Beijerinckia sp. 28-YEA-48: one gene and its partner. The protein of the gene in region 2 interacts with the protein of the main gene of each other region in a pairwise test. Links are inferred from orthologs where the notes say so. Each region holds a gene or a part of one and is shown on either strand. Other genes may lie near its edges. The genes, in order: cysK and cysE.

Region 1 (15,271 bases), 1.1 Mb from region 2 along the record:
CTTGTCGCCGCCATTCCCGCCGATGATCAGGTCTCGATCGCGCCTGGCCAACGCCGCCTCGTGCCGACAGGCCTGGCGATCGCTTTGCCCGATGGCTACGAGGCGCAGGTTCGCCCCCGCTCCGGCCTCGCCCTTAAAAATGGCGTGACGGTCCTGAATGCTCCGGGTACGGTCGACAGCGATTACCGGGGGGAAATCGGAGTGATCCTGATCAATCTGGGCGATGTGCCCTTCGTTATTGCTCGCGGCGATCGCATCGCGCAGATGGTGGTCGCACCCGTCAGCCAGCTTGAGTTCGAAGAGACATCGGCGCTGGCAACATCGGAGCGTGGCGCCGGTGGCTTCGGGTCGACAGGCGGGCGGGATGGCGCCAAATGATCCTGTTATCGCGTCGGGCTGTTCTGGCCATAGCGGCCGTCGTCGATATCGCGCTGCATGCGCGCCCGTCGCCCGTGGCAGCCAAGACGCTCGCAGGCCGGCATCAGCTGCCGCCCCGGCATCTTGAAACACTGCTGCAAGCCCTGGTCCATGCTAATATCCTCAAAGGCGTGCGGGGACCGCGCGGTGGCTATGAACTGGCCCGCGAGCGGCGGCGCATTTCGGTCGGCGAAATCGTCCGGGCGGCTATGTCCGAGACCTTCGACGACCAGAGCGAAGATCGCACCGCCTCGCCGCTGGTCGATAAAGTCATCGTTCCGCTGATCGCCGACGCCAGCAAGGAGCTCCTGGCCATTCTGGACCGGTCGACAGTGGAAGATCTTTGCCGGCAGGCCGAGACCGCATCGGCGGTCAGCGATGCCAAAGCGACGATTGATTTTACGATCTAGCTTTGGTATTTTATTATTTCGACAGTATTTATATGGTAATATCGAAGGAGGGTTCCGATGGCCGATGCAAAGCAGGATCAAGGGACCAAGGTGCCCGGCCGCGGCCGGATCTATGATTCCATCACCCAGACCATCGGCGACACGCCGATCGTCCGCCTCAACCGCATCGCCGCCGAGGCTGGGGTGAAGGCCAATATCCTGGCCAAGCTTGAGTTCTTCAACCCGATCTCGAGCGTCAAGGACCGGATCGGCGTCGCCATGATCGATGCCCTGGAAGCGGCCGGCAAGATCCAGCCTGGCAAGACCACCCTGGTCGAGCCGACGTCTGGCAATACCGGTATCGCGCTCGCCTTCGTGGCGGCGGCGCGCGGCTACAAACTGATGCTGGTGATGCCGGAATCGATGTCGATCGAACGGCGCAAAATGCTGGCCCTGCTCGGCGCCGAACTGGTGCTGACGCCTGCGGCGCAAGGCATGAAAGGCGCGATTGCCAAGGCTAACGAGATCGTCGCCGCAACGCCGGGCGCTGTCATTCCGCAGCAGTTCGAGAACCCGGCCAATCCGGAAATCCACCGCAAAACCACCGCCGAGGAGATCTGGAACGACACCAAAGGCACGGTCGACGTGATCATTTCGGGAATCGGCACCGGCGGCACGATCACGGGCGTCGGCCAGGTCCTGAAGCCACGTAAGCCTGGCCTTAAGATTGTTGCCGTCGAACCGGAGGATTCCCCAGTGCTCTCAGGCGGCCAGCCCGGCCCGCATAAGATTCAGGGCATTGGCGCCGGTTTCGTCCCTGCGATCCTGGACCGCACCGTGATTGACGAAGTGGTGACGGTGGGCAACCAGACCGCCTTCGACACATCGCGAAAACTGGCCCGGCTGGAAGGGGTTCCGGTCGGTATTTCGGCGGGGGCCGCCGTGGCCGCCGCCCTGGAAGTGGGCGCCCGGCCCGGGATGGAAGGTAAAAATATCGTTGTCATCCTTCCCGATTTCGCCGAACGCTACCTTTCGACGGCCTTGTTCGACGGACTCTGAGCCGGCACCGCAGCCAGACTCAGAAGCGTTGACGCCGATGGCTATTGCGCCTAAAAGGGCCCGCAAATGGCGGGTCTTTATTTGACCCGCCGCTGAAATTCCTGCCGGGCGGATGTCCGGCATTTTTTCGAGGACAACACATGGCTAACACCGCGTCGGCCCGCAAGGCTGTCAGAAAGATCGCGCATCGTACCGCGGTCAACCGCTCGCGCCGCAGCGCGATGCGTACCTATGTTCGCAAGCTCGAAGAGGCCATCGCTTCCGGTGATGCCACTGCCGCCAAGACGGCGTTCGACACTGCAGCCCCTGTCATCATGCGCGCAGCGCAGAAGGGCATCCTGCACAAGAACACCGCGTCGCGTAAGGTTTCGCGTCTTGCTATTCGCGTGAAGGCACTCTGATTTCAGACTGCGATCGCGTCTATCATTAGAATGGATTGAGAAGCCTGGATCGAAAGATCCAGGCTTCTTGTTTTGTGATTGTCACTTCGTCGTCACGCGGCATTTGCAACGCGCATTTCATCGAGCAAATAATCTTTCAAAGAATCAGCGTTTTGGGCCCCAAGATTTCTGTGTTCTCGGTGTGAGCCTGTTGCGAGAGTGACTCTGCCGCAGCAACATCTCGTGCGACGTTCTCAGCGCGTCAATTGCGACGGAAATGCGTAAATTTCTTGTCGCGCGGAATCAGCCATTTATCCGCGTCAATCTAAAAGCCGCACACGCTTGAATATTTATTTCAGCCCGCGCCTCGGCTTTATGTTGCGTGTTGTTCACAGCAGTGAATAAGTTGATCCAACGGCGCGGGCATGCTGCACGAGAATGTTCATCGCTCGGTAGCGGACAAAACATTTCAGCAAGAGTTTAAAGAGGCAGACGCGTGTCGTTGGAACGTGCAAGTGATGACTGTTGCCGGCTCGGGACAAGCCGGCAGCGGGGGCCAAACAAATGCAGATCAACTGCAAACGGAGACGGGGACATGGCGGCGAACTTTCATTTAACCATTTATCGTTTCGAACGTACTGCGCTTTCAGCTTTGCCGAGTTCGCTCGCGTTTAGGTCTTGACGCCGAACATCATTCGTAGCTGATCGCTTCTCAATTTCAGCACAGAAACCAATCATCATCACCGTGCGTTGCCGTCTGGCTATGCCAGGCGCAAGACGGATATTCTTTGGACATCGCCATGACACTCAACTCGCAACCCGCCTCAGATCACCACGCGCTTCGTCAAGCCGGCGAAACACCGCCGCGTGGCGAAACGAGTGTTGCCTGGGAACGCGTCTGCCAGCGTCTGCGCAGCGAAGTCGGCAAGGACATTTATAATTCCTGGTTCGCGCGCCTCGAATTCGAGCGCATGAACGACACGACGCTGTTTTGCACGGTGCCGACCAAATTTCTCAAAAGCTGGATTCAGTCGCACTATCTTGAGCGCCTGACGTTCGCGGTGAGCGCCGAATTCCCCGGCATGACCCATGTCCTCGTCGACGTGCGCTCAAGCGCGCGACGCCCGGTTCTTGTCGGCCAGCCGCAGAACGCGATTGGACTCGTTGGAGATTCGCACAACGACGTATCGCCTGTGCGCAGCAGCGGCGCTGTCGCGCCGACGGTACGGCGCATCGATACCGCGCCTGCGGAAGTCGAAGTCAACGACGCCTTCGCCGGCGCGCCGCTCGACAAGCACCTCACCTTCGATTCCTTTATCGTCGGCATGCCCAATCAGCTCGCCCATGCGGCCGCGCAGAAGGTCTCGCGCAGTTCGCGCGACGAACCGACGCAGTTCAATCCGCTCTACATTTATTCCTCGGTCGGCCTCGGCAAGACCCATCTACTGCAGGCGATCGCCCATTCGGCCAGCGCCAATGGACAGAAGGTCATTTACCTGACCGCCGAGCGCTTCATGTACAGCTTCGTCGCGGCGCTGCGCACGCAGACGGCGATCCAGTTTAAAGAGAAGCTGCGCGGCATCGATACGCTGGTCATCGACGACGTGCAGTTCCTGCGCGGCAAATCGATTCCGCAGGAGTTCTGCCACACGCTGAACGCGCTGATCGATGCGCGCCGCCAAGTGGTGATCGCCGCCGATCGGCCGCCGTCAGACCTGGAGACGATCGACGAGCGCACCCGCTCGCGCCTGGCCGGTGGCCTGTGCGTGCAGATGCGTCCGTTCGACGAGAACCTGCGCCTCAAGATGGTCGAATCGCTTGTCGCAACAGCCAAGACCGCGCATCCGAGCTTCAACGTGCCGGAAAGCGTCTTCAAATATGTCGCCAACGCCATTCAGACCAATGGCCGCGATCTCGACGGCGCCATCAACCGGCTCATCGCCCATTCGACCTTGGCCGGTGCGCCGCTGACGGTGGAGATGGCCGAAAGTGCTATTCGCGACCTGGTGCGCACCAGCGAGCCCAAGCGCGTGCGGATCGAAGACATCCAGAAGCTCGTCGCCAATCACTACAACGTGTCGAAGTCCGACATTCTGTCGTCACGCCGCACGGCCACCGTGGTGCGGCCGCGCCAGATCGCCATGTATCTGGCCAAGGTCCTGACCCTGCGCTCGCTGCCGGAGATCGGCCGCCGATTCGGTGGCCGCGATCACACCACAGTGCTGCATGCGGTGCGCAAGATCGAAGCCCTGTCGAAGAGCGACAATCCGCTGTCGGAAGAGCTCGAACTGTTGAAGCGCATGCTGACTGATTAGTGGTCAAAAGCCTTCTGGTCATGACCTTGATGTCATCCCGGACATCTGCGCAGCGAATGATCCGGGAACCAGGGGCAAGGGGTAGAGCCTGAGACGGCTGCTACCTTTTTGCAGGCATAGCCAAACGAACAGCAGCACGTACTTTGCCACTGGATACCGGATCACGCTTAGCGTGTCCGGTATGACACCCGGGGCGTCCTGCTATCGTTCCTTGAAAATCACCGCGACGTCTTAATCCGAGTCCATTCGCGCGTCACGAATCGCTGCAACGTCTGCTCGTAAGGCGCCACGGTGAAGAGGCGGCGCATGGTCGCCTCGTCCGGATAGATCGACTTGTTGTCGGCGATCTCCGGCGCCAGCAGAGCCTTGGCTTTCAAGATGCCGCTGGCGAAATTGGTGACGGTGCTGTTGCGCGCCGCTACATCTGGCCGCAGCAGGAAATTGATGAAGGCATAGGCTTCGTCGACATGCTCGGCATCTTTGGGGATGGCGAGATTGTCCATCGACATCAGCGTGCCCTCCTTCGGGATCACATAGTCGATGACGACACCGTTGCCCGCCTCACGCGCCCGGTTGCGCGCCTGAAAGCTATCGCCAGCCCAGGCGACCGCCATGCAGATGTCGCCGTTGGCGAGGGCATTGATATATTCGGATGAGTGGAATTTACGGATATAGGGCTTGACCTGCATCACGAGGTCGGCAGCCCGTTTGATTTCGTTCTGGTTGCGCGTTTCCGGGTTGAGGCCAAGATAACGCAACGCGATCGACAGAATGTCCTCGGGGCTATCAAGCATATAGACGCCGCAGTCAGCGACCTTCTTGATGTTCTCGGGCTTGAAGATCATGTCCCAGGAATCGATAGGGCGGTCGCCGAGGCGCGCCTTGATCTTCTCCACGTTAAACGCGATGCCGGTGGTAAACCACATATAGTTGACGGAATATTCGTTGCCGGGATCATAGGCCGAGAGGCGCGTGGCGATCTCCGGCCAGATTTCCGAACTGTTTGGCAGTTTCGACCGATCGAGCTTCTGATAGATGCCGGCCTTGATCTGCCGTTGCAGGAAGGTACCCGAGGGCACCACCACGTCATAGCCGCTCTTGCCCGCCAATAGCCGCGTTTCCAAGGTCTCGTTGGAATCATAGGTGTCGTAGACGACCTTGATGCCGGTCTCCTTGGTGAACGCGTCGAGCAGCTTCTGGTCGACATAGTCGGACCAATTGAAGACATTCACCACTTTGGTCTGAGCCAAGGCCGGTGTGGCAAGCGCCAGCAGCGCGACGAAAGACGTAAGGAGTTTCCGCATTTTCTTAGTTTCCCGATAGTCCAAAGGCGGGGGCGGCCTGGCGCAGGCGTTCAAGGGCGCGGTCCTGCGTTTCATCTTTTTTGGCGAAGCAGAAGCGCACGGCGTTGCGATAGACGTTTTCCGCATAGAAAGCGGACACCGGTATCGTCGCCACGCCAAATTCACGCACAAGCTTCTGCGCGAAGGCGACGTCGTCGGAAATGGCGAGTTCACTGATATCGATGGTCACGAAATAGGTGCCCTGGCTCGGGATCACCTTAAAGCCGACATCCTTGAGGCCGGCGGTGAAGCGATCGCGGCTCGCCTGGAAGGTCTGGCGCATGGTGGCGAAATAGGCTTCGTCCTTCATCAGCCCGTGCGCCACGCCAACCTGCAAGCTCGGCGCCGTGGTGAAGGTGATGAACTGATGCGCCTTGGACAGGCCCTTCATCACCGCAGGTGCGGCCGCCACGAGACCGACTTTCCAGCCGGTGAGCGAAAAGATCTTGCCGGCCGAGCCGATCTTGACGGTGCGCTCGCGCATGCCAGGCAGGCTCATCATCGGGATGTGTTGGCGACCGTCAAAAACCAGATGTTCCCAGACCTCGTCGCAGATGGCGATGGCGTTGTAGCGGACGCAGAACTCCGCCAGCAGTTCGAGCTGCGCGCGCTCATAGACAACGCCGCAGGGATTGTGCGGGTTGTTGAAGACCACGGCCTTGGTTTTCGGGCCAAAGACGCGCTCCAGATCGGCGCGCGCCATGGTCCAGGACGGCGGCTGCAGGTTGACGAATTTCGCGACGCCGCCGGCGCGCTGCACGAGCGGCAGGTAGGCGTCATACATCGGCTGGAACAGCACGACTTCATCACCCGGCTCGATCACAGCCATCAGGGCGCCAGCCAAAGCCTCGGTGGCGCCCGACGTCACCATGACCTCCGTGGTTGGATCGAGATCCAGGCCCTGGAAACGGCTGTAATGGGCCGCTATGGCCTGGCGCAGCTCCGGCAGGCCCATCATTGGCGGATATTGGTTCCAGCCGTTAAGGACGGCATCCGCCGCGGCGCGGCGGACGTCCTCGGGGCCGGGGTCGTCGGGAAAACCCTGGCCGAGATTGATCGCATTGAGATCACGGGCGAGCCCGGACATGACGTCGAAAATGGTGGTCGGCAGGTCGGCGAGTGTGGGATTCATTGCGCTTCTAAAACAGTCCTGGACGATGTGGTGGGTTCCTAGCATAGGCACCTGAACAGAAAAGGAAACGGAGCGGATGGCTGCACAATCGACCCTGGCGACCCAGGCGACCCTAGTGCTCGGTGGCGCCCGCTCCGGCAAAAGCCGTTTCGCGCAGCAATTGGCCGATGCGAGCGGCTTGCGGAAGCGGATCATCGTCACGGCCACGGCCGGTGACGCCGAGATGGAGCGCCGCATCGCCCATCACCGGGCCGAGCGCGCGGCGGACTGGACCACCATCGAAGCCCCGCTCGCCCTGCCCGAGGCGATCACTTCAGCCGCCGCGGCCACCCATCTGGTTGTCGTCGACTGTCTGACGCTCTGGCTCGCCAATGTGATGCTGGCCGGACACGACGTGGAAGCCAAGAGCCAGCAATTGACCGCTGCGGTCGCCGCCTGCCCATATCCGCTGGTGTTGGTCAGTAATGAAGTGGGCTTCGGCATCGTGCCCGACACCGAGCTTGGCCGTGCCTTCCGGGATGCCCAGGGGCGTCTCAACCAGATGATGGCGGCGACTTGCGCCAAGGTGGTGCTGGTGGTGGCTGGGCTACCGCTCCAGATCAAGCCGCAGGGGTGAGAGGTCCCTTGTTTGGTACTGTCTTGGATGGCACCCTAGCCGCCAAGCTGCCGGACCGAGCTGCTGTATGAGGAGACGAAATATCCAATGGATCGGCTGAGGGCGCTACGGCTTTTTGTCCAGGTTGTGAAAGCGCGTAATTTTACCGCCGCCTCAAGCCAGCTCAACATCTCCCGCTCCTATCTCAGTCGTGAAATCAGCGCGTTGGAAACGGCGCTCGGCGTTCGCCTGATCAACAGAACAACGCGGCATGTGAGTCCGACGGAAGTTGGCCGCATCTACTATGAACGTTGTGCCAAACTTCTCAATGATCTCGACGAAGCCGATTTTGAGTTGGCCGCCAATCATGGTGAGCCGCGCGGTCACATCCGACTGTTGGCGCCAAAATCTTTCATGGTTTTCGCGCTTCCCGACGCCATCGTCTCTTTTTCGAAAAAATATCCAGACGTTGAGATGACGGTTCTGCCGTTTGATCGCAAAATTGACCTGGTCCAATCCGGCATTGATTTGGCTCTGCGCTTTGGCGACCTGAGTGATTCAACTCTGGTCTGTCGCAATTGGCGGCGTTCAATCTCCAGGTCTGCGCGACGCCGCGCTATCTTGAGCAGCACGGATTGCCGAGAACACCCCAAGATCTGCTCGCCCATAACTGTTTGCGGCACACCATTCATACCAACAATGCGGGATGGGTTTTCCAGTCAGCGGATGGGCCCTTGGAGGTCAAGGTTTCGGGCAGTCTGATCGCCAGCAGCTCAATGTTCTTGCGCGAGTGTATTTTGCGGGATCTCGGTATCGGCGTCGTGCCGAGATATAGCGTTGCCTCGGATATCAAGCAGGGCAGGTTGATCACAATCCTGGACGAATTCCCTGTCGGCCCGCTCCCTCTCTATGGAATATACGCCGGCAACCAGCTGTCCCATCGGGTGCGGTTGTTCATGGATCATCTTGCATCGTGGTTTGGATCTGAGCGACTGGAAGTTTAGCTGCCAGGCTCCCCATTGATTGTCCTTTCGCAGCGCGGCATCCGCAGCGCGCTTATCGTTCGCTGAATGGCTCAAAAGGGAACAACACTGTTTCCAAAAGCCATGCCAAACGCGTTTTTAAAGACGCTAATCTGGGCGAAAGACATCAGGGAGGATTGATATGATCCGCGTCGGTCAAACCAGCGTTCTGGCAGGCCTGCTGACCTTTGGCTTGGCCGCTTCTTCGGCGACTTCCGCCTTGTCTCAAGAGCAGAAGGATTACGCCGGCCGTCAAATCCGTTTCGTATCAACAGGCGGCCCGGGCGGCGCCTTCGATACTTACATGCGGACGCTCATCCCGCCGATGGAAAAATACCTGAACGCCACGCTCCTGCCGACCTACGAACTGCTCGGACTGGCCGCGATCGATCGCGTCGTCAACGCGCCAAAAGATGGCAGCACCATCGTGCTGCTCAGCGGCGAAGGCATGATGACATCCTTCCTTTATAAGATGCCGGGCGTCCGCTACGACCCTCGCAAGATGGAATGGATAGGTCGCGTCGCCGATGAAAAGAAAGTCATCGCCGTTTCTCCCACATCCAGCTTCAATTCCCTCGCTGACCTCGTCGCCTCAAATCGCAAAGTTCTTTGGGGCTCGGTCAACAATTCAGACAGCAATAGCGATGCGACGGCGGTTATGGCCTACGTGACGGATATGCCGGCCAAGATCGTCCTTGGTTATGGCGGCTCCTCGGGCGTCAATTTCGCCCTGGCGAATGGAGAAGTCGATGGCCGCGTGGCTTCCCACGACTCCGCCGCCCTTTTCGTGCGGGCAAAGCAATATAAGGTTCTGGCGACGGTCGGCTTGTCGCGATCAAAAATGTTTCCTGACATTCCGACGATCGCGGAAGTGAGCCCGCTGTCCGATGATAAGAAGTTAATTTTGGAATGGCGCGCCAATATCGCCGATTTGGGACGCGTCATGATCACGACGCCGGGAACGAGGCCCGCACTGTTGTCGCTGTTGCGCAAGGCCCTGGAAAATGCGTTGAATGATCCTTTGGTGGTGGAGCGGCTGAAGGAACAACAATTGGTGCCCGCCTTCGCCAACGCCGAGGAGACCGTCAAGCTGGTCGAAAAATCCCTCACCATGTTGGACGCGCCGCACATGGAACAGGTGCGGAAGATCGCATTGGAGCGATATTATTGAACATGAGAAGGCGGGCGTAATCCCGCCTTCTCCCGAACGCTATTTTTCCGTTCTATTTTTTCTCCGCAGCGGAATAGAATTCTCCCGTTCCCGGCACGAAGCGTTGCGCGGAAACGTCCGTGCGCCCACCGTCCCTTGCGTGTGGCGCATAGGCGGCCACTTGAAGAAGTTCGAGCTCTTCCTCGCCGGCGCTTTCAAACCAATATCGCGAAAAACGCGGCGTCACCGTGCCTTCGTTGGGACCGAACTCGCCAATCAGCACATCATTGGGTCCGTAGAAGCGGACACGTCCCTTGAGCACCATCCAAAACGTATCGACCCGGCTGTGATAGTGAAGATTGTTTTCGCCACCGCCCTTTTTGACAATTTGCACGACGGCCTTGAACAGATCCGTCCGGTGCAGCGCGACGAACCCTTTCCCCGTGCTGACCCCTTCCGGCTTCTCATATCGGAAATTGCCATATCGCTTTTCGGCGTCCAGGTGCTTTGCTTCCAGCTCATCTACACGGGCTTGCTCATCTGCCGGGGCTGGCGCGGTGATGCTCTCAGGGGCCATTTTTCTCTCCCAATTTGCGTGACCAGCCGGCGCGGTCCATTGGCGACAGGCGACGTCGCAAACGCTGGACTTTTGTTTTCTGCGCCAACCAGCGATCCATGAGCAGTCTAGCTGAAACACCTGTTTCCGCTATGCAGCAATCGGTGACATGACTGTTGACTGAGTTGGAACCTCTGTTGGTTGAGGCTGAAGCGCGCTTGTGCCGGCCCGCTCCCTAGCGGTGTTCAACGCGTCTGGGACGGCATTCACCGCACCTTGGCTTTGATCTCCTGCGCCAAACGGGCCGCCAGGGCGGGAATGGCCGGGCCCGGGCAGATGGTGAGCAGATCGGGCACGACCAGGCGGCGCTCAGGCGGATAAAGCCGACGCAAGGCCGGGTGTTCGAGCAGGGCCTCGCCCTGGTCCTCCGGACGGTCGTGCGCCTCGGCCACCATGAGATAATCGGGCCGGGCCGCAACAACCCGCTCAAGATCGACGAAGCCGCTCGCCATGAGGCCGACGTCGCCGGCGGCATTGCGCAGGCCCGCCTTAACGGCGAGATCGCCGGCTAGGCCAGCATGCAGAACATAGCCGCGCCGGTGCAAGATGAGGAAACTGCGCTGCGGCACTTCCCCAGCCAAGGCGGCGAGGGCGCCCGTGCTTTCATCAATGGCCGCCACCAAAGCCGCGCCCCGGTCGGGGTGGCCAAAGCGTGCCGCCAGCGCAGTGATCTCGCGCCGGGTCTCGTCGAGACTGACCCAAGAATCAACGACAGCGAACGGCCGCGCCTTGGCGGCGAGGAAATCCCGGGTGAGGCGATTGTCATAACGGCCCAGAACGACGAGATCGGCCGAGAGGCGAATCAGTTCCTCGGCCGCGCCGGTGTTGCGCGGCAGACCAGCGGCCTGCGCCGCGAGAAAAGAAATCTCCTTGTCGGCGGCAAAGGGACTGAGCGAGACGATCTGATCGCGATCGGCCAGGCTCAGCACAAGCTGATCGGCGCAAAGATTCGCCGATACAATCGAGGGTTGTTGCGACGGTTGTTGCGCCTGCGCCTCATCAGCCATGACGAGCATGGCGACGAGCGCCATGGCCTTCATGCCACACCTGCCAGAGTTACGGCCGGAGCCGGCCTTGCCACCTTGCATTCGCAGAATCGCCTCTGTACGGTCATAATTGTTGGTGCCCCAGCGATGGGGTGAAACGGGAATGCGGTGAGGGAAACCGATGCCGCAGCTGCCCCCGCAACTGTAAGCGATGAGCTGACTTCGCACCATGTCACTGGGTGATCACCCCGGGAAGACGCGAAAGCAGCGACGATCCGCGAGCCAGGAGACCGGCCAACATCTTCGTTTTCTCTCAAGCCGTCGGTGGGATGGCAGGAGGCTATAGTGATGCATCGTTCCCCTGGTAACGCCGCCATTCTGGCTGGCGTTTTTTGTTTATCCGCGCCGGTTCTGTCAAACTCAGCTAGCGCGCAAAATGTCCCGCCAGGGTATGTGCCGCTGCCAACGCTGGTCATCACCGCCAACCGCACACTACTGCCGATCGAGCGGCTGGGCGCCAGCGTCACTGTCATTCCAGCCGAAGAGATTCAGAACTACGGCACCAAGAGCCTCGCCGACGTGTTGCGCGGCACGCCGGGCCTCAACATCACCGAAACCGGCGGCCCCGGCTCCTTGTCGAATGTCTCGCTGCGCGGCTCCACCCCCGGCCAGACGCTGGTGCTGATCGACGGCATTCGCATCGGCGATGCTTCGAGCACCGACGGCTCGCTCGATTTCGGCGCGCTGTCGGCCATCGATATCGACCGCATCGAGATCGTGCGCGGCCCGCAATCGGCGCTTTATGGTTCCGACGCCATGGGCGGCGTCATCAATGTCATCACCCGCAAGGGCGAGCGCAAGCCGCGCCGCAGCGTGCAGGTGGAAGCCGGCACTTACGGCACGATTTCAACGACGGGCACGCTCTCTGGTGCGACCGACACGGTCTCCTATGCCTTCTCGCTGACCGGCTTTCACTCCGATGGCTTCTCGCGCTACGGCTATCGCATCGGCCGCATCACCAGCACGCTGACGCAACCGCTGGAAAACGACAAGACCGACAAATTTGCCGGCTCGGCGCGGGTGACATTCACGCCGTCCGACAGTTTCTCCGTCGATGTCGGCTTGACGCGCTTCGCCGATGTCGCGCGCTTCGACAATCCCGGCGCCTTCATGCCGGCCGACAAAGACACACGCTTCAACAAAGGTCGACAATTCGTCACCACTGCCTTCGTGCGCGCCAATTTCGATCCGTTCGGCGGCCTGTTGAAGAATTCACTGACCGTCTACTCGAGCCTCATCGAGCGGTTCAACCGGCTGGAGCAGTCGTGCTTCGACACGTTCTTCAACAGCTATAACTGCGACACGACCTTCCGCTCGCGCCGCGTCGGTGTCGAATATCAAGGCACGGCCAATCTCGGCACATACGGCCAGTTCATCTTCGGCGCCAAGTCGGAACGCGAAACCGCGTCCTCGCGCGAGGATTGGCTGCAGGCGCCTTATACGATCTCCATGCCCTTCTGGGGCACGCAGATCACCAATTCGGTGTTCGCACAGCACAGCATCACTCTGTTCGACCGCCTCGACCTGACACTTGGTGGGCGCATCGACGCCATCGACAACAGAACCGTGTTCCCGACCTGGCGCGCCACCGCTGCCTATCGCTTCGACGAGACCGGCACGCGGCTGCGCGTCAGCGCCGGTACCGGCGCCCATGCCGCCTCGCTCTATCAACGTTTCAGCATTTACGGTCTGCCGAGCCTGCGGCCGGAACAGAACTTCTCTTATGAGGCCGGCATCGACCAGACCTTGTTCGATGGCCGGGTGAAAGCCTCGGCCACCCTGTTCGACAGCTGGTATCGTAACCTGATCGACTTCAATCCGGCGGCCAATTTCTTCATCGGCCAATATTACAATGTCGGCCACGCCCGCATTCGCGGCGTCGAAGCCTCGATCGATGCGGTCATCGTTCCCGACACCTGGCGCGCGCGCGTCACCTTCACCGGCATGACCGCCGTCGACGAAGACAAGCAGATCGGCCTGTTGCGCCGGCCGCGCCAGCAGGGCAGCCTTTCGGTCATCTACACCGGCATCCCGAACCTGGAGGTGGAAGGCCGCGTCTACGTCGCCTCGGCCCGGACCGACATCAGCAACGACTTCCCCTATGGGCGTGTGACCTTGCCGCAATATGGCCGGGGCGATATTCGCGCCAGCTACAAGTTCAATGATAATGTGACCGCCTTCGCCCGGCTCGAGAACGTGACCAACGCGCGTTATCAGGAGATCCGGGATTATGGCGTGACCGGCCGCGCCATCTACGCCGGCTTGAAGGTGACATGGTAGAATCGACCACCACAGCAAATCGCGTTTCAACAGAAACGCGATTTTGCCCAAAATCTCTTATTTTGACGCGTCTCCATGACATTTGATGAGGTCATCAAATGCTGAAACGCTACGCAGCACCGTCTAAAACAGTCAGGCTCCGGACGGCTTCGGCCGCCTCCGGAGCCTTTCTCATTGTGCTGTTTGCCGCGCTGATCGTCGTTGCTGTTCTGTCCCTGATGCTCGGACCGGCGCATCTTTCGCTGCACGAACTTGTTCTCGGCCTGACCGGCGAAAGTGAAACCGCTGCGATCATTCTGCGCGAGATCCGGCTGCCGCGCGTCATTCTCTCGATTTCCATCGGCGGCATGCTGGGCCTCGCCGGCGCGGCGGTGCAGGGACTGAGCCGCAATCCTCTGGCTGAGCCGGCTGTGCTGGGCACGCCACAGGCGGCGGCGCTCGGCGCGGTGCTGATGATCTATTCCGGGTTGGCGGATGCCTTCTCGCTGGCGCTGCCGCTCGCCGCCATACTCGGCGCCATGCTCGCCATGCTGGCGACCTTGCTGGTCGTGCGCCGCGTCGGTGGGGTGATCTCGCTGCTGCTGATCGGCCTGATGATCGGCAGCCTGGCGGCCGCCGCCATCTCGCTGATCCTGTCGCTCTCCTCCAATCCCTATGCGGTGACGGAAATCGTGTTCTGGCTGATGGGCTCGTTCACCGATCGCTCGATGTGGCACGTGGCTTTGTCGCTGCCCTTCATCATCGTTGGCGCAGCGGCATTGTTCTGGTGCGGACCCGCCTATAAAGCGCTGACCTTGGGCGAAGAGACGGCGACCTCGCTCGGCTTCGATGTCTGGCGCGTGTCGCTGATCACCAGCGCCGGCATTGCGCTAGGTGTCGGCGCCGGCACGGCGGTCGCCGGCGCGATCGGCTTCGTCGGCCTGCTCGCGCCACATATTGTGCGGCCGTTCGTGCGCTCGGATGCGCAAGCGATCCTGCTGCCGTCGGCGCTGGTCGGCGCCATCCTCACCACGTCGGCCGACATCATGGTGAAACTCATTCCAGCGACGAGCGAGATCCGGGTTGGCGCGCTGATGGCCGTCATCGGCGCCCCTTGCTTTCTCTATCTCGTCATCGCCCGTCCCTACCGGCTGGACGACCGCGCATGAGTGGCAGCAGCTATATCATCGTCGACCACCTCGGCGTCGCGCTCGCCGGCCGCAAGATCATCGACGACCTGTCGCTGTCCCTGGAGGCCGGCCAGTTCGTCGCCTTGATCGGCCCAAACGGCTCGGGCAAGACGACCTTCCTGCGCGCGCTCGCCGGCCAAATGGCGATATCGGGATCGATCACCCTCAACGGCACGGCGCTCGCCAGTCTATCTCTACCGCAACGCGCCCGCGCCATCTCCTATCTGCCTCAGGACATGCGCCAACCAATCTGGCCGGTGCCGGTGCGCGACATCGTCGCTTTAGGACTGATGCCGTTCGACGCGCGGGCGGATGGCAACGATCCGGCCATCGAGCAGCAATTGCAGGACCTCGATCT
Region 2 (15,180 bases):
TACTGGTCGCGATCGCGCCAAAGCCTGTGGCGCAAGGGCGATACGTCAGGCCAAGTGCAAACCGTGGTTGAAATGCGCACCGATTGCGACCAGGACACGATCCTGCTGAAGGTCGAAGTCGCCGGCGATGGCCATGCCTGCCACACCGGCCGCCACTCCTGCTTCTACCGCAAGGTGCTGCCGGGCACCGACATGCGACTGGAATTCACGTAGTGAAACCATATGTGACGGGTTCAGCCGGTTCTTGACCGTCTCGTTAAATCTTTAGCCGAACTTTTGCCTTACGGTGACGGTCTGGCTATTGGGGCAAATTCCTTGGGGCAAGTCCCTTGGAGTGACTGAAACAGCGAAGTTCGTGTCATGCGCCTGTTCGGTTCCATAATCCCGATGAAGAATGCCGACGAGAGCGGCCCCCTCCCGGCAGCGCCACCTGTCGCACCCCGGCGTAAGATCGGCCTGGCGCTCGGTGCCGGCGGCGCCCGTGGCTGGTCGCATATCGGGGTATTACAAGAACTTGAGGCTAACGGCCTGCAACCGGATGTGATCGCTGGCGCCTCCATCGGCTCGGTCGCTGGCGGTTGCTGGGCCGGCGGGCGGCTGGCCGAATTGGAGGATTTTGCCCGGTCGTTGAATAAACGCCGGGTATTTAGCCTGCTCGACGTCTCCCTCTCCGGGGCCGGCCTGATCTCCGGCAATCGGCTGCGCTCCCGGCTCGACGCCGCCCTGGGCCAGGTGAAGATCGAGGACTTGCCGAAAAAATTTCTCGCCGTCGCCACCGAAATGGGCACCGGGCACGAAATCTGGCTGCAACGCGGCCCGCTGGTCGATGCCATGCGCGCGTCCTATGCCCTGCCCGGCATTTTCGAACCGGTTTCGATCGGCGGCCGCTGGCTGTTCGACGGCGCGCTGGTCAATCCGGTGCCGGTGACGGCCTGCCGGGCGCTCGGCGCCGATTTCGTCATCTCGGTCAATCTGATCGCCGACACCCGCCTGCGCCCGACCGTGGTCCGCGACGATATCTTCGTCGAAGATACCTCCGTCGAAACCGCGCCGACGCCGGCCCGTAAGCGCTATGGCCTGTTCCGCAGCCATTTCGATCGCAATGCCGCGGGCGCGCCGGGCCTGGCCACCGCCGTGGTCGATGCCTTCAACATCACCCAGGACCGCATCACCCGCGCCAGGCTTGCTGGCGACCCGCCGGACGCCACCATCGGCGCGAAACTCGGCCGCATCGGCTTTTTCGATTTTCACCGCGCCGACGAGATGATCGCGCTCGGCCGCGAAGCCGCCCGCAAGGCGATACCGGAAATCCGCGAGGAAATGGAACTGCGCGCGCCGGTGTGACGGCTTACGCTATGATCGCCGCCGCCGTGGCGCTCAGCACTGACAGAATGTCATGCGGCCGCAACTTGATCTGCAATCCGCGCTGGCCACCGTTGACGAAGACGAGGTCATGACCCAGCGCCTGCGCCTCCACGACGGTCTTCACCTTGCGCATCTGGCCGAATGGACTGATCCCGCCAACCTTGTAGCCGGTGAGGCGCTCCGCATCGGCGGGCTTCATCATCTGCCCCGATTTGCCGCCGACCGCCGCGGCCAGCTTCTTCATCGAAACTTCGTGATCGGACGGGAGGATGACGCAGACCGGCTGAGCGTCGATCTGTGCCATCAGCGTTTTCAGCACCTGATCGGCAGGCACACCCAATGCCTCCGCCGCCTGCAAGCCAATGCGGTCGGCGTTCGGATCATAGTCATAGGTGTGGAGCGTGAAGGCGATCCCGGCCTTGTCGAGCATCTGGGTCGCGCGCGTTGTTTTCGCCATGATGATTAGGTTCGATGGTTGTTCGACTAGGGGGCCCGTTCACCCTGCGGATAAAACCACGGATCAAACAGGCTGAAGAAGAAAAAGCCGGTGATGAAACCACCGATATGCGCTTCCCAGGCGATCCCGGTTTCCGTGATGCCAAATGGCACCGCCAACAGGCCGACGACCAGATTGATGGCGAACCAGATGGCGATGAACTGCAGAATGCGCAGGTTCTTCCAACTGTCGGCGAGCCGCACAGCCGGCACGCGCACGGCGTCCTCGGCTTGAATCGTAAATGTATCGGCTGGCCCCAACGCACCGCCAGGCTGGAAGATGAAACGGCAGGCAGCGCCCATCGCCGCTGAAACGCCGGCGGAAGCCCCGACCAGCGGAATGAATTGCACCGGATGCAAAACATAATAGGTGAGCGCACCAAGCGCCGTGCCAACCAGGAACAGCGCCAGGAACCGCGCCGGGCCGAGCCGCTGCGCCACCGGCGCGCCAAAGGCCACCAGCCACAGGCAGTTCATGCCCACATGCATCCAGTCGGCATGGAGGAAGCCATAGGTCACAAGCGTCCATGGTTGCAGACTGCCGTCACCCAAAAGATAGCGCGCCACGGCCAGCTGCGACCCATCCGTATCGGAGGCCAGGTCGGTCAAAGCTGTCGCCACCGCATCCGGATCGAAAGTGAAAGTCATGCGGCCGGCGACATAAGCGAAGGTGCGGAACACCCAGCCATCGTCATCGATCGTCAGCCCATAGACACGCACCGCGTGGATGGCGAGGAACACGACGACGAGAGCCAGCACGACGCCAGGAAGATTGAAAACTTTTTCACGCTGCACGTCGGTGGTCGCCCATTGGTCAAACTGCACTCTTCAGATAGCGCAGTGGCGCCGGAAAATCCCGCCGACAAACCGTAATGCCGTGAAAATGAACAAAAAGGGAGCCCCTGACGGGGCTCCCTGGTCTAGTCCACCGCCACCGGAGCCTGTGGCGGCTAACTTCCAATCTCGATTGCCGGATGGAGCACGGCAATCGCGGAAGCCCTTGAACTCAGAAATGCGTCGGAACGGCCACGTCGGCCGACAGGCAGAGTATGGGTCCGCCCCTCAGGAGCGACAACCGACAAACATTTTTAACCTTAATTTAAGCCCCGCCGCCGGCCCTGCCCGTTTACGATCAGCCACTTGGCCATCCGCTTGCCATCCACCTGGCCATCCCTGGCACGACCTTCGCTCCCCAGCCCTGAAGCAGGCGGCAAAAAGAGCCGGAACGTCTCAAATCCGGACAGACTGTCTCACTGGGGTACTTATGAAACAGACGGCGACGCGCGAGCTCTTCAGTTATTGGAATGAATTACGACAAGAGCGTGCCGCGCCTGGTCGGCTTGAGCTTGACCCTACGGCCATTCGTGGCGCGCTCCCGAGCACATTCATGCTGGAGGTCGACCCGCCCCGTTCCTACCCCTTGCGGATCGCCGGATCGCGGATCAGCGCGCTTTTTCGCCGCGAAGTGCTGGGCGAAACCTTCACCGGGCTCTGGCACCGGGATGATCAGCCGACCATCGAGCGCCTGCTGAGCACGGTTCTCGACGAAACCGTACCGGCCGTTATCGGCGTGACCGCGGCCCCTGCCCAGCGGGCGCTGGTCGAGCTGGAAATGCTCATTCTGCCCCTGCGCCACGAGGGGAAGACCCACGCCCGGCTCCTCGGCGCCCTCACGCCGACCGCCATTCCCTCCTGGCTTGGCCTGATTGGCGTCGAATCTCTACGGATCGCGACCTCCCGCTTCATCGTCGATGAAACCACGCCGCCGATCGCCACGGGCATGGGCAACCCCAGCCCGCCCATCGCCCAAGCTTATCAAACGCGCCGTCATGGCCATCTGCTTGTCCTCGAAGGCGGCCGTTAAGATTCAATTGAATCGGGATCGAAAGCGAAAAATTAACGCCGACATAGAAATAACAGAGCTGCCCGAATCCGTTTGACGGGGTCGAAACTGTTTCGGCCTTAGGCTGACGGGGTTCACAAAAAGGTAGCCCCATCATGTCGTGGTCCAAAGCCACGCTGCAAAGAGTCGCCCGAGCCGATGAGTTCCAGGATCGCCGCCGCCACCAGCGGGTCAAGGTGAGTATCCAGGGGCGCTATATGCTCGCCGATCATCAGGAATACCCCTGCCAGACCCTCGACATGTCGCCAGGGGGTGTCGCTTTGCTTGCCCCGGTCTCAGGACCGATCGGTTCGCGGGTCGTCATCTATCTCGATCACATCGGCCGGTTGGAAGGCCAGCTCGTGCGCAACATCGAGAACGGCTTCGCCGCTCAGCTGCGCGTCTCGCCGCGCAAACGCGACAAGCTCGCCGACCAACTCACCTGGATGGCCAACCGCCATCTGCTCGGTTTGCCTGAAGACCGCCGCCACGAGCGCATCGAACCGGTCACCAAGCGCGCCCTGCTGAAATTGCCCGATGGCACGGAGACCATCGTCCGCTTGATCGACGTGTCGATTTCCGGCGCCGCGCTCGAAACCGCCCTGCGCCCAGCCCTCGGGACCCATGTCACCGTGGGACGCACGGAGGGCGTGATCGTCCGTCATTTCGCCGAAGGCATCGCCATCGAATTCCTCAAGGAACTGCCGATCGAACGTTTCGATCCAGGCATTCGGTTATAACCCCGGCTGATCAGATCAGCCGGCAACGAAAAACGGCGGCCGATCGGCCGCCGTTTCTGTTTTCGTATCCGCCAGATTATTTCGCCGGACGGGTCGGATCCTTCACATTCGGGATCGTCGCGATTTCCACATTGTAGAGTTCGCCGTCGGCCGCCTTCTCTGTGCGCCGCACATAGATGTTCTGGATCAGATCGCGCGTCTCGCCATCGAGCTTCACCGGGCCACGCGGGCTCTCGAACTCAAGGCCGACCATCGCCTTCACCAACGCATCGCCATCGCCCTTGCCGCCGGTCTTCTTCAGCGCTTCGTAGATCATGTGCATGCCGTCATAGCCGGTGACCGCGACGAAATTCGGCCGGCGATTGTAGGCTTTCTTATAGGCTTCGACGAAAGCCTTGTTGGCGGCACTGTCATGGGCCGCCGAATAGTTGTGTGCCGAAATGGTGCCCAGCGCGATATCGCCAGCAGCGTTGACGATGTCGTCCTCGACGATCGAGCCTTCCGTATAGACCTTGATGCCGGACTGAGCGAGGCCGCGCTCCGACGCCTGCTTCATGAAGGCCGTGCCAACGCCGCCTGACGGCACGAAGACGAACAGCGCATCGGGCTTCAGATCGATGATCTTTTGCAGGAAGGGCGAGAATTCAGGATTGGCCAGCGGCACACGCAGTTTCGCCAACACCTGGCCACCGCGCTTTTCGAAGCCTTGCGTGATCAGCGTCTCGTAATCCTGGCCCGGACCATAATCCGACACCAGGGTCACGATCGACTTGGCGCCTTGCTGCTGGATCCATTCGCCGAACGGCACGCCAACCTGCGCCACCGACAACATCGAGCGCACGATATAGGGCGAACGATCGGGAATGATCGAGGTCGCGCCAAGCATGACGACCATCGGCGTCTTGCTCTGCGTCGCGATCGGCGCGGTGGCGAGAGCGCCCGGCGTCAATGTGAAGCCGGCGAGGAAATTCACTTTGTCGTTGACGACAAGTTCCTGCGCCAAGCGGCGCGTCGTATCGGCGACACCGGTGTCATCCTTGACGATCAACTCGATCTTGCGGCCAGCGACCGTGTCGCCGTGCAATTGCATATAGAGCCGCACGCCAGCTTCCATCTGCCGGCCAACGGCAGCGAACGGACCCGTCTGCGACGAGATCATGCCGATCTTGATCGGCGGCTCACCCTGCGCCTGAGCCTGCGGCCCGGCAAATACCAGCGCTGCCGTAGCGGCGGCCAACACAACTCCCCACTTCATTTATTCGCCCTCGTCGTTTCCAATAGAAAGGCACTATGCCATGGCGCACCCCTAGAGCCAACGTGCACCGATGTCTCGGTCTATTTCGACGAAGACCACGGCCATGGCGTAGACTGGTGCCCATGCGCGTCCGATTCGCCATGATTACCCTTGTCTGTTTGGCCGCTCTATCGTGGGCAGGATACCTCATCCTGGCTTCACACTTCGGACAGAGCACGCCACGCATGGTCGAGGTCTCGCTCGGACAATCGCGGTTGCGCCTCGAGCCCGCCTATATCCGCCACGTTGAAGACAAGGGCGGCGGACCGATGAACGAACTGGCGCTTGCGGCGCGTTTCGACAGCTTCCGGCCCGCTCCGCCAACCGCACCATTGCAGCCCGACATGATCCAGGCGGACGGAGACATTCTCATTCTGCTGCTGCGTCCAGCCGATCCCGCCCTCGACCCGGCCGATCGCACCGCCAAGCTCTATGCCCGCTTTCTCGAGCGCGACACCTGGGGCCATCCCGGCGGTCTGGTCATGCGCCGCTTCGCCACCAAGAGTCCCTATGCAGACGAGGAACTTTATATCGCCCAACCGGACGGCCGCCGCTTCGCCGCCCGCTGCATGCGCCCGCAGCAGGCCCATGACGGACTGCCCGACACCTGTATCGCCGATCTGCGGATCGACGCGATCGACGTCAACATTCGCTTCTCGCCCGATCTGCTGACCGATTGGGAGAAGATCGTTCAAGGGGTACAGGGCCTGGTGCTCAGCATGACGCGCTGAATGCCGACACAGTCGTCGCTCGACAATTTTTCGCCGCGCCACCATGCGAAGTCATGACCATGATCGCCGCCAATATTCCCGTACCTCTCCTGCCTTTGCCCCATCTGGGCGCCATGCTGCGCCGCTGGCGCCGCCTGCATCGCGTCAAGCAGGCGGACCTGGCCGAACGCCTCGGGGTCGTCCAAAGCACCATTTCGCGCTGGGAAGCCGGCACGCAGCAGATCGAGGCTGTGGAATGCGCCCGCATCGAGGCGCTGCTCGGTGCCCGGCTCGACACGGCGGCGGATCAGATGCTGGCGACCTTGGTGAATGAAAATCCACGCCAAATGCACTTAGTCTGCGATCTGACGCACCGCCTGCTCGCCTGTTCGGCAAGCCGGAGCCAACAATTTCAGTTGGCCGCGACCGAGCTGATCGGCCGCTCGCTGTGGCCCTATGCGACGGAACAGGTTGTCGCGGCCGAAACAGCGCTGGCCAACAGCGACTGGCGCGAGAGCCCGCTGGCGATGCCGATCGAATTTCACACCGGCGACAATGGCTCGGCTGTCGTGCCGATCCGCCCGAGCCTATGCCGCTGGACGCGCCTGGTCCTGTCCGATGGCACCGCCACCCGGCTCGTGGAAACGCTAGCAGCCTAACCGAGCGTATCGATCCAACCAGGCAGTTCGGCAAGGCGCGTCAATTGCCGGAAGCGCTGATGCTCGCCAGGCCCAGCCGCGCGTTCATGGTGCCACACCAGCGCATGCGGAATGAAGGCAGCCCAGGCGCCGGCCTCAAGCGCCGGCAAGATGTCGGAGCGCATGGAATCGCCAGCCATGATCACGCGGTGCGGCGCCACATCATAGCGCGCGAACAGACGCCGGAATGTCTCGGCTGTCTTGTCGCTGACGATTTCGATGCCGCTGAACCGATCGCCCAAGCCAGAAGCGGCGAGCTTGGTTTCCTGATGCAAGAGATCGCCCTTCGTCACCAGGACGAGGCGGCCACGCTCCGCCAATGCATCCAGCGTGTTCTCGATATCGTCGAACAACTCAACCGGATGCGCCAGCAGCGCACGGCCCGCTTCCAGAATCTCCATCACGACCTTGGCCGGCAGATCTTCGCCGCCCAATTCCAAGGCCATCTCGATCATCGACAGGGTAAAGCCCTTGGCGCCATAGCCATAGAGCTTGAGATTGCGCGCTTCGCAGCTATTGAGCTTTTCGCGGGCGACATTGGCTTCGGCGAAGGGGCGCAACAGCGCCAGCAGCGCCGCTTCGGTCGCATCGAAGTGGCGCATATTGTGCCAAAGCGTATCGTCGGCATCGAGACAGATCAGATCAACGGACATGGCGCGGTTCTATCATCCGCTCCCTGCATCAAGCCACGCATAGTTTATGCGCGGCGAAAGGCGTCGTCAGAAATCCTCAAGATCGAAATCGAGAATGGCCATCTGCAAGGTGAAGGACGAACCACGGGGATCGTCGGCGGAGATGACGCCGAGAAAATCATCGCCGGAATTCAGTTCGACGGAATCGGTCTTGCGGCCACGCGCGACGATCTTCAGCTTTTCGTTCTCGAACAGCCGGCGCAGATAGTCCTGCAGCACTTCACGGCCGACGGGAATGCGCAATTCCAGCGCGAAGGAACGGTCGCCGTCTTCGTCATCGACGGTGATCTCGGCAATCTTGCGTTCGCCGAGATGGACGGCCGAAGCATCCGTGTTCTTCGGATCGACGGTGACGCGAATCTCTTCATTGCCGAAAGCGTGCCGCAGAAAGGCCTGCAATTGGCGTATTTCGGTCTTTTCCACGCGGTACTCTCCAGCTGCCGTCCTATCGGCGCCCGCATTGCCAGAAAAGGCAGCGGGGGGCAAGACACTGGCGCGAGACGCGATGGGAAAAACGCCAAACCGCGCGCTACGACGGATCGACCGCCAGGGTGCTAGCCCTCTGCTTTCTCGGCGAGAATCTGGTCCATCGTGCGCGCCGGCTCGGCGCAGCCGGCCTCGCCCACCACCCGTGCCGGAACCCCGGCCACGGTCTTTTTCGGCGGCACCGGATGCAGCACGACCGAACCCGCCGCGATGCGCGAGCAATGGCCGATCTCGATATTGCCGAGGATCTTGGCGCCCGCACCGATGAGCACGCCATGGCGAATTTTCGGATGCCGGTCGCCGCTTTCCTTGCCCGTGCCGCCCAGCGTCACGTCCTGCAGCATCGACACATTGTCTTCGACAACAGCGGTCATGCCGACCACGAGGCCCGTCGCATGATCAAGGAATATGCCCTTGCCGATCTCAGCCGCCGGATGAATGTCTGTCTGGAAGACTTCCGAGGCGCGGCTTTGCAGGAACAGTGCGAAGTCCCGGCGGTCGGCCTTCCACAGTGCGTGCCCCAGCCGATACGCCTGGATCGCATGGAAGCCCTTGAAAAACAGCAGCGGTTCGATCAACCGCATGCAAGCCGGATCGCGATCGAACACCGCCATGATATCGGCCTGGAAGGCCTCGGCGATGGAGGGATCATGCGCCACCACCTCGGTATAGGTTTGGCGCAGGATATCGCGCGGCACTTTCTGGCTTTCCAGACGTTCACTGACGCGCTGGATCACCGCGCTGGCCAGAGTGCTATGATTGAGGACGTTGGCGAGCACCAGGTTGGAAAGCTCGGGTGACTTGCGCACCATTTCCTCGGCCTCTGCGCGTAGCCGCGCGAGCAGCGGATCCGTATCGGCAAAGCCGATGATCTTGGCTGAGGACTGCATCGTCATTCCATTCTCCACCACGCGACCGAAGCGTCGGGGTTTCTACCCCAGCGACCTTGCGTCCGTCCATTTATACCACGAATATGATGACGTGGTCATGGACCGACAAGGCCAGCCCTTGTCCGGTTTGCTAGACTTCGGTTAACGCACGGAAAGTGTGGCGATTTCCACGGCAGAGGGAGGATGCATGCTGGGCAGCCCGACGAAAATCCGCACCACCCATGTCGGCAGCCTGCCGGCCCTTGTCGCCCTCGACGAAAACGCCGCCGACTATGCGCAGAAACTGCCCGCTGCGGTCGAGGCCGTGGTGCGCAAGCAGCGCGAAATCGGCATCGATATCGTCAACGAGGGCGAATACACCAAGGGTGGCGATTGGCTGTCCTTCGTCGAAAGCCGCTTCTCCGGCTTCGAGGCTCGGCCGGCGCCAGCAGGTGAGAAACCGTTGCTCGCCCAGGGCAAGGACCGCGAGGATTTCGCCGCCTTCTACCAATACGCCAGCGAGCGCGGCACGCTGTTCTATACGCCCGGCGGGCAGATCAAGCAGGCTCGGCCGATCTGGGTCTGCAACGGTCCGATCGCCTATACCGGCCAAGAAGAGTTGCAGCGTGAGATCGCGCTGATGCAGCAGGCGGCCGGCGGTACCGAAGCCTTTCTCACCTCGACCGCCCCAGCGAGCCTGGAGGTCTATCGCCGCAACGAGCATTACGGCAGCGAGGAAGCCTATCTTTATGCGCTCGCCGATGCGCTGGCGGTGGAATATCGGGCGATCGCCGAGTCAGGCCTTATTCTTCAGGTCGACGACGCCTGGCTGCCAGCGCTGTGGGATCGCATCGGCATCGGCATGGGCCTTACGGCGTTTCGTAGCCGCTGCATGCGGCGGATCGAGGCGCTCAACCATGCGCTGAAAGGCATTCCGGAAGATCGCGTCCGCTATCATCTGTGCTGGGGCAGCTGGCACGGGCCTCATGCCTACGATCTCGAATTGAAGGAGATCGTCGACATCATGCTCAATGTGAAAGCCCAGGCCTATCTGATCGAAGGCGCCAATGCCCGGCACGAGCATGAATGGAAAGTGTGGGAGACGGTGAAGCTGCCGAAGAACAAAATTCTGATGCCCGGCGTCATCACCCATTCAACCGACGTGATCGAACATCCCGAACTCGTCGCCCAGCGCATCACGCGCTATGCGCATGCGGTCGGCAAGCAGAACGTCGTCGCCGGCGCCGATTGCGGCTTCGGTGGCCGCTCGCATCCGCAGATCGCCTGGGCCAAGCTGAAGGCCCTCACCGACGGTGCGGCGCTGGCGAGCAAGGAATTGTACTGAGTTTGGCTTAAGCCAAAAACGCCAACACGCCCTGCTTATAAGTCTTATCGCCGACCGCCAGATTGTGGTCGCGATCGGGGATGGCGAGCGACTGACCCTGCGGCAGCATGCGCGCCAGTGCCGGACCATCGCCCGAGACATCATCCTTGGTGCCGACAGCCACGAGCACCGGACAGGTGATCTCCGCCATGTCCTGTTCGCTCATGCTCTGGCGCGTGCCACGCATGCAGGCGGCGAGCGCGCGCAGATCGCTCTTCGTCGCTTCGGCGAAGCGCCGGAACATCTTCTGCATCGGATCGGTCAGGCCCTCGCCCGTGGGCGCTTCCAATGCATCGGCGACGCCCTGCGGCAGCGCGCCGCCTTGCACCAGATTGAGGCCAAGGCCGCCGAACACCGCCCGGCTCACCCGTTCGGGATGATCATGCGCCAGATGCGCGGTGATGCGCGCGCCCATCGAATAGCCCATGACATCGGCCTGCGGCAGGCCAAGGTGATCCATCAGGTTGACGACGTCGCCGGCCATCATCGCCCGGCTGTAGGCGGCCGGATCATAAAGCTTCTCACTTTCGCCATGGCCGCGATTGTCGAGCGCGATCACCCGCCGTCCGTCCTGGGTGAGCGTCTTGACCCACTGTGGAAAAACCCAGTTGACCGCGTGGTTCGAGGCAAAGCCATGCACCAGGACGATGGGCTGATTCCGGTCGTTGCCGGCGGCGGGAACGTCGATATAGGCAATACGCACGCCATTGGACGAAAAAAACTGCATGAAGCCCATCTCCAGCGGGGTTCCCCCCGTCCTGTTGCGGCCGAAAGCCCTCTACCCAAGGGGGCCATCCTTCTCTAAGGTGCAACGCAATATCCGAGGATCGAGGAATTTTCCATGGCCGACCACGCCACCCCCCATTTTCACAACCAGCCGGGCGTTCCGGCGGTGCGCGTCGGCGCCAAGGAATTCATGTGCATCGGCGCCCTGCCGCCCTTCGACCATCCCCATATTTTCATCGATATGGGCGGCGATCAGGAGTCGATCTGCCCCTATTGCTCGACCCGCTACATCTACGAACCCGCCCTGCACGGCCATTCCGACCCGGCCGAATGCGAAGTGAAGGCCCGCGCCGCCTGACCAAGCCCAAGTCATTGGTCGAGCATTTTGCCGAGCATTTTCAAGCGAAGTGGGTATCGGTTCGCGCGAAAAATGCGTCAAAATAGGAAATGAGGGCACGATTCCGATTCTAGCGGGGCCGGAACAGCTCTCAAGGGCTGGATGTTTCCAGGGCTGGATGTTCCCTTGAGCGAGAAAACCCACGCGATCATCGCCGGTGCCGGCATCGGTGGTTTGACCGCCGCGCTGGCTCTGTCGCGCGCGGGATTTCGCGTCAGCGTGCTGGAACGCGCCGCCATGCTCGACGAGGTCGGCGCCGGCCTGCAGCTCTCCGCCAATGCCACCAGCATCCTGCGCGACCTCGGCCTGCTCGAGCGGCTGCATCGCGTCGCCCTGACCCCGGAAGCCCTCCACGTCCGTCGCGCCTCCGATGGCACGCAGCTGATGCGCATGCCCTTCGGCGCCCTGGCTGAAACCCGCTGGGGCGCACCGCATCTGGTCGTCCATCGCGCCGATCTGCAGCGCCTGCTGCTTGAGGAAGCGGCGCGCTCGCCCGACATTAGCGTCGAGACCAATACCGAGGTTCTCGGCTTCACCACCCTGACCGGCGGCATCCAGGTGGGCGCCACCCGCAACGGCGAGCAGGTGCGCTATGACGGCCATCTGCTGATCGGCGCCGACGGCCTGCGCTCCACCGTGCGCGAGCGGCTCGGCCTCGGCCTCAGCGACCGCCCGGTCTATTCCGGCCGCTCGGCTTGGCGGGCCCTGCTGCCGGCCCAGAACGCCCCCGCCTTCGCGCTGATGCTCGCCTCCAATCTCTGGCTCGGCCCACGCGCGCATCTCGTCCACTATCCGCTGCGGGGCGGCGACGTGGTCAATATCGTCGCCATCGTCGAGGACCGCTGGCGCGGCGACGACGATCGACAATTCTGGCAGACCGAGGGCGACGCGCAGTTCGTCCGCGCCCGCTTCGCCAATTGGCATGCCGATGCGCAGGAGCTGATTGGCGCGGTGAAGGAATGGCGCCGCTGGCCGCTGTTCGACCGCAACACCGTCGATCGTTGGGCGCTGGAACGGGCCGTGCTGCTCGGGGATGCCGCGCATCCCGTCCTGCCCTTCCTCGCCCAGGGCGCAGCGCTTGCCATCGAGGACGCGGCCGAAATTGGCCTTGCGGCCAGCCGGCATGGCAGCAACATCGCCGCCCTCATCCGTGCCTATCAGGCACGCCGCATTCGCCGCGCCTCCGATGTCGTTCTCGCCTCGCGGCGGCAAGGCTCGATCTATCACCTGTCGAACCCGCTCGCTTTGGCCCGCGACATGGTCATGCGCCGCCTCAGTGTCGATGCCGCCATGGCGCGCATGGACTGGCTCTACGGCTATCGCGCCTAGAACTCGGTTCTGACCCAGCTCTGGCAGGGAAAACTTCCCGGGAAATGCCCTTGCATGGGGTTGTTCCTCAGAATCGCGCGACACCCCCTCCCCAGATGCGATCAGGAGGGAGGCGACTTGCTGCCAACGTGCTGCCAGACAGCCCCGCTTCGATGTCCGTGTCGCATGATCCAAGAGCCCTCCTCCCGCTACGGCTGCGATGCCCGCCGCAATAAAACCGGGCTCGAAAATACGGAGGGAGGGCGGCGGAATTATGTTCTTGTTTTGTTCTTTCTCGCATCTGTGCCGCCGTCTCAGTGTCATTCCCGACGCGCCGCAGGCGCGAGCGGGAAGCCAGGGGCGCGTGGTAAAGCGTTGCATCATCGCAGCGATCGGCGTTCTACCGCTTGCTCTGGATCCCCGCTCAGCCGCTGCGCGGCCGTCGGGGATGACACCGAGGTTCTTCAACAACCAAGGGCACGTGCCAGCGCATCAGAAAATGCCTGCGGCGCAAGCCTATTTGCGCCCATGACTCTGCACCTTGAACCGTCATTGCGAGCGAAGCGAAGCAATCCAAGAGCCAAGATGTAGAGCCATAGCGTCAATAGACCAGCGCCACAGGCATTATTGACGTTTCAGCACGCGCCTCTGGATTGCTTCGTCGCTGCGCTTCTCGCAATGACGGGTGCAGCCAGCAGAGACACCCATAAACAAAACCCCGGCTCCAATCGGAACCGGGGCTTTCATTTGCCGTTGTGCGCGACCTTAGGCGGCGACCTCAGCGCGCACCTTGATGTGCGAACCGGCGAAGTGCGGCGCCACGTCGCTCATGAACTGATCCATCTGTTCGACAACCATCGAATGCGGTTTGCCACCGCAGTTGAAGTACAAGATGACCTCTTCCATGCCCGCCGCTTCGACGCGCTTCAGCGAGTCGGTGATCTTCTGCGCCGAACCGAGCAGGATCGATTTCTCGCCGAGATCGCCGGCGTTCACGTCCTTCAGCAAGTCGACGATCTTGTTCATGTACATCATCGACGGCGGCGACTTCGACGGGTCCTGCGTAATGGCCGGCGTCACCGCGCGGCGGAAATACGCCATCTGGCGCGCGCGGCCATATTCCTCATCCTTGCCTTCGCCGATGTGGATGAAATAGCTGCACATCGCCTTGCCCGGCTTGTTGTTGTGCTTCTCGCATTCCTCGCGATAGGCGCGCGTGGCCGTTGCCAGATCGCCGAAGGTCAGCGCGGCGGCGAAGGGCGCGAAGATGATGTCCATGCCCTTGCGGCCAGCGATCTCCATGCTCGCCTTCGAGAAACAGGCCATGAAGAACGGCACATGCTTTTGCAGCGGCCGCGGCGTGATCGCCATGTCGTCGATCGTATAGAACTGGCCCTTATGCGACCACTTGCCGTTGGTCTCCCAGGCCTTCTTGATGATGTCGATGCCCTCTTCCATGCGCTCAAGCGAGGTCATGTAATCGGCGCCGAAGGGCTCGTATTCCTTGCGATCGTAACCACGACCGACGGCGAAATCGACACGGCCGCCCGAGAGCAGATCCAGCGTCGCCCATTCTTCGGCCACGCGCAGCGGATGATGCATCGGCAACACCGCGACGGCCGGCGCCATGCGAATGCGCTTGGTCTGCGCGACGATCGAGGCCAGCACCATGTGCGGGCAGGAGTTGACGCCAAGCGAGTCGAAATGATGCTCGCCGATCCAGGCCGAATGCATGCCGAGCTTTTCGGCATGCAGCGCCTGCTCGCGGATCTCCAGAATGAAATCTTCCGGCGTCCGCGTGATGTCCTCGTAATTGTTGTCGCTCAGAGTGAAGTAGCCGAATTCCATGAAACCCTCCTTCGCAAGATATCCGTGGCTTTTGTTCTTCGGCGGCCTGGAAAGCCTTGCGCTTTTCGTTGCAGGCCGACGTCTCGTGTTCGTGAGTGCTTGGTAAATTGGAGAACCGTCTCGTTGCCTGATCGTCGACAGGGATGACACGTCACTTGAGTGCATCACGCCATCGACACGAGCCGCTTTGGCCGTCGTTCAAAGGTGTCGGCCGCTCTCCCTCCGTTTCCACCAGCACAACACAATATGTGCATTTGCACGCATCTTGCCGCAAAGCGGGACAGGA

What was found.
Region 1: the proteins of cysE (region 2) and cysK interact in binary tests that used the Escherichia coli proteins (3 or more experiments, as listed by UniProt). The link is inferred for Beijerinckia sp. 28-YEA-48 from one-to-one orthologs.

The regions. Positions count from the first base shown.
Region 1 is NZ_FNSI01000001.1:4,461,195-4,476,465, forward strand. Bases 4-2,874 are described here. They hold cysK (cysteine synthase A), read left to right. Parts: upstream 4-884; coding sequence 885-1,865; downstream 1,866-2,874. Other genes in these bases: dut (dUTP diphosphatase), read left to right, coding at 4-378; BLW50_RS20920 (RrF2 family transcriptional regulator), read left to right, coding at 375-827; rpsT (30S ribosomal protein S20), read left to right, coding at 2,006-2,266. Also shown: more of dut, read left to right, coding at 1-3; chromosomal replication initiator protein DnaA, read left to right, coding at 3,046-4,560; BLW50_RS20940 (polyamine ABC transporter substrate-binding protein), read right to left, coding at 4,779-5,864; BLW50_RS20945 (aminotransferase), read right to left, coding at 5,869-7,035; cobU (bifunctional adenosylcobinamide kinase/adenosylcobinamide-phosphate guanylyltransferase), read left to right, coding at 7,112-7,651; BLW50_RS20955 (LysR family transcriptional regulator), read left to right, coding at 7,739-8,392; BLW50_RS20965 (tripartite tricarboxylate transporter substrate-binding protein), read left to right, coding at 8,795-9,823; BLW50_RS20970 (cupin domain-containing protein), read right to left, coding at 9,876-10,379; BLW50_RS20975 (ABC transporter substrate-binding protein), read right to left, coding at 10,625-11,506; BLW50_RS20980 (TonB-dependent receptor plug domain-containing protein), read left to right, coding at 11,858-13,744; BLW50_RS20985 (FecCD family ABC transporter permease), read left to right, coding at 13,843-14,892; BLW50_RS20990 (ABC transporter ATP-binding protein), read left to right, coding at 14,889-15,271.
Region 2 is NZ_FNSI01000001.1:5,603,124-5,618,303, reverse strand. Bases 7,345-10,124 are described here. They hold cysE (serine O-acetyltransferase), read right to left. Parts: upstream 9,259-10,124; coding sequence 8,431-9,258; downstream 7,345-8,430. Other genes in these bases: BLW50_RS26295 (cobalamin-independent methionine synthase II family protein), read left to right, coding at 9,440-10,124; BLW50_RS26305 (DUF3126 family protein), read right to left, coding at 7,904-8,299; BLW50_RS26310 (HAD family hydrolase), read right to left, coding at 7,345-7,837. In the rest of the region: hisI (phosphoribosyl-AMP cyclohydrolase), read left to right, coding at 1-213; BLW50_RS26350 (patatin-like phospholipase family protein), read left to right, coding at 388-1,344; ybaK (Cys-tRNA(Pro) deacylase), read right to left, coding at 1,349-1,822; BLW50_RS26340 (rhomboid family intramembrane serine protease), read right to left, coding at 1,849-2,655; BLW50_RS31320 (PAS domain-containing protein), read left to right, coding at 2,588-3,724; BLW50_RS26330 (PilZ domain-containing protein), read left to right, coding at 3,859-4,482; BLW50_RS26325 (ABC transporter substrate-binding protein), read right to left, coding at 4,559-5,737; BLW50_RS26320 (hypothetical protein), read left to right, coding at 5,962-6,507; BLW50_RS26315 (helix-turn-helix domain-containing protein), read left to right, coding at 6,561-7,145; more of BLW50_RS26310, read right to left, coding at 7,142-7,344; more of BLW50_RS26295, read left to right, coding at 10,125-10,576; BLW50_RS26290 (alpha/beta fold hydrolase), read right to left, coding at 10,584-11,342; BLW50_RS26285 (zinc-finger domain-containing protein), read left to right, coding at 11,457-11,699; BLW50_RS26280 (FAD-dependent monooxygenase), read left to right, coding at 11,865-13,067; BLW50_RS26275 (LLM class flavin-dependent oxidoreductase), read right to left, coding at 13,812-14,894.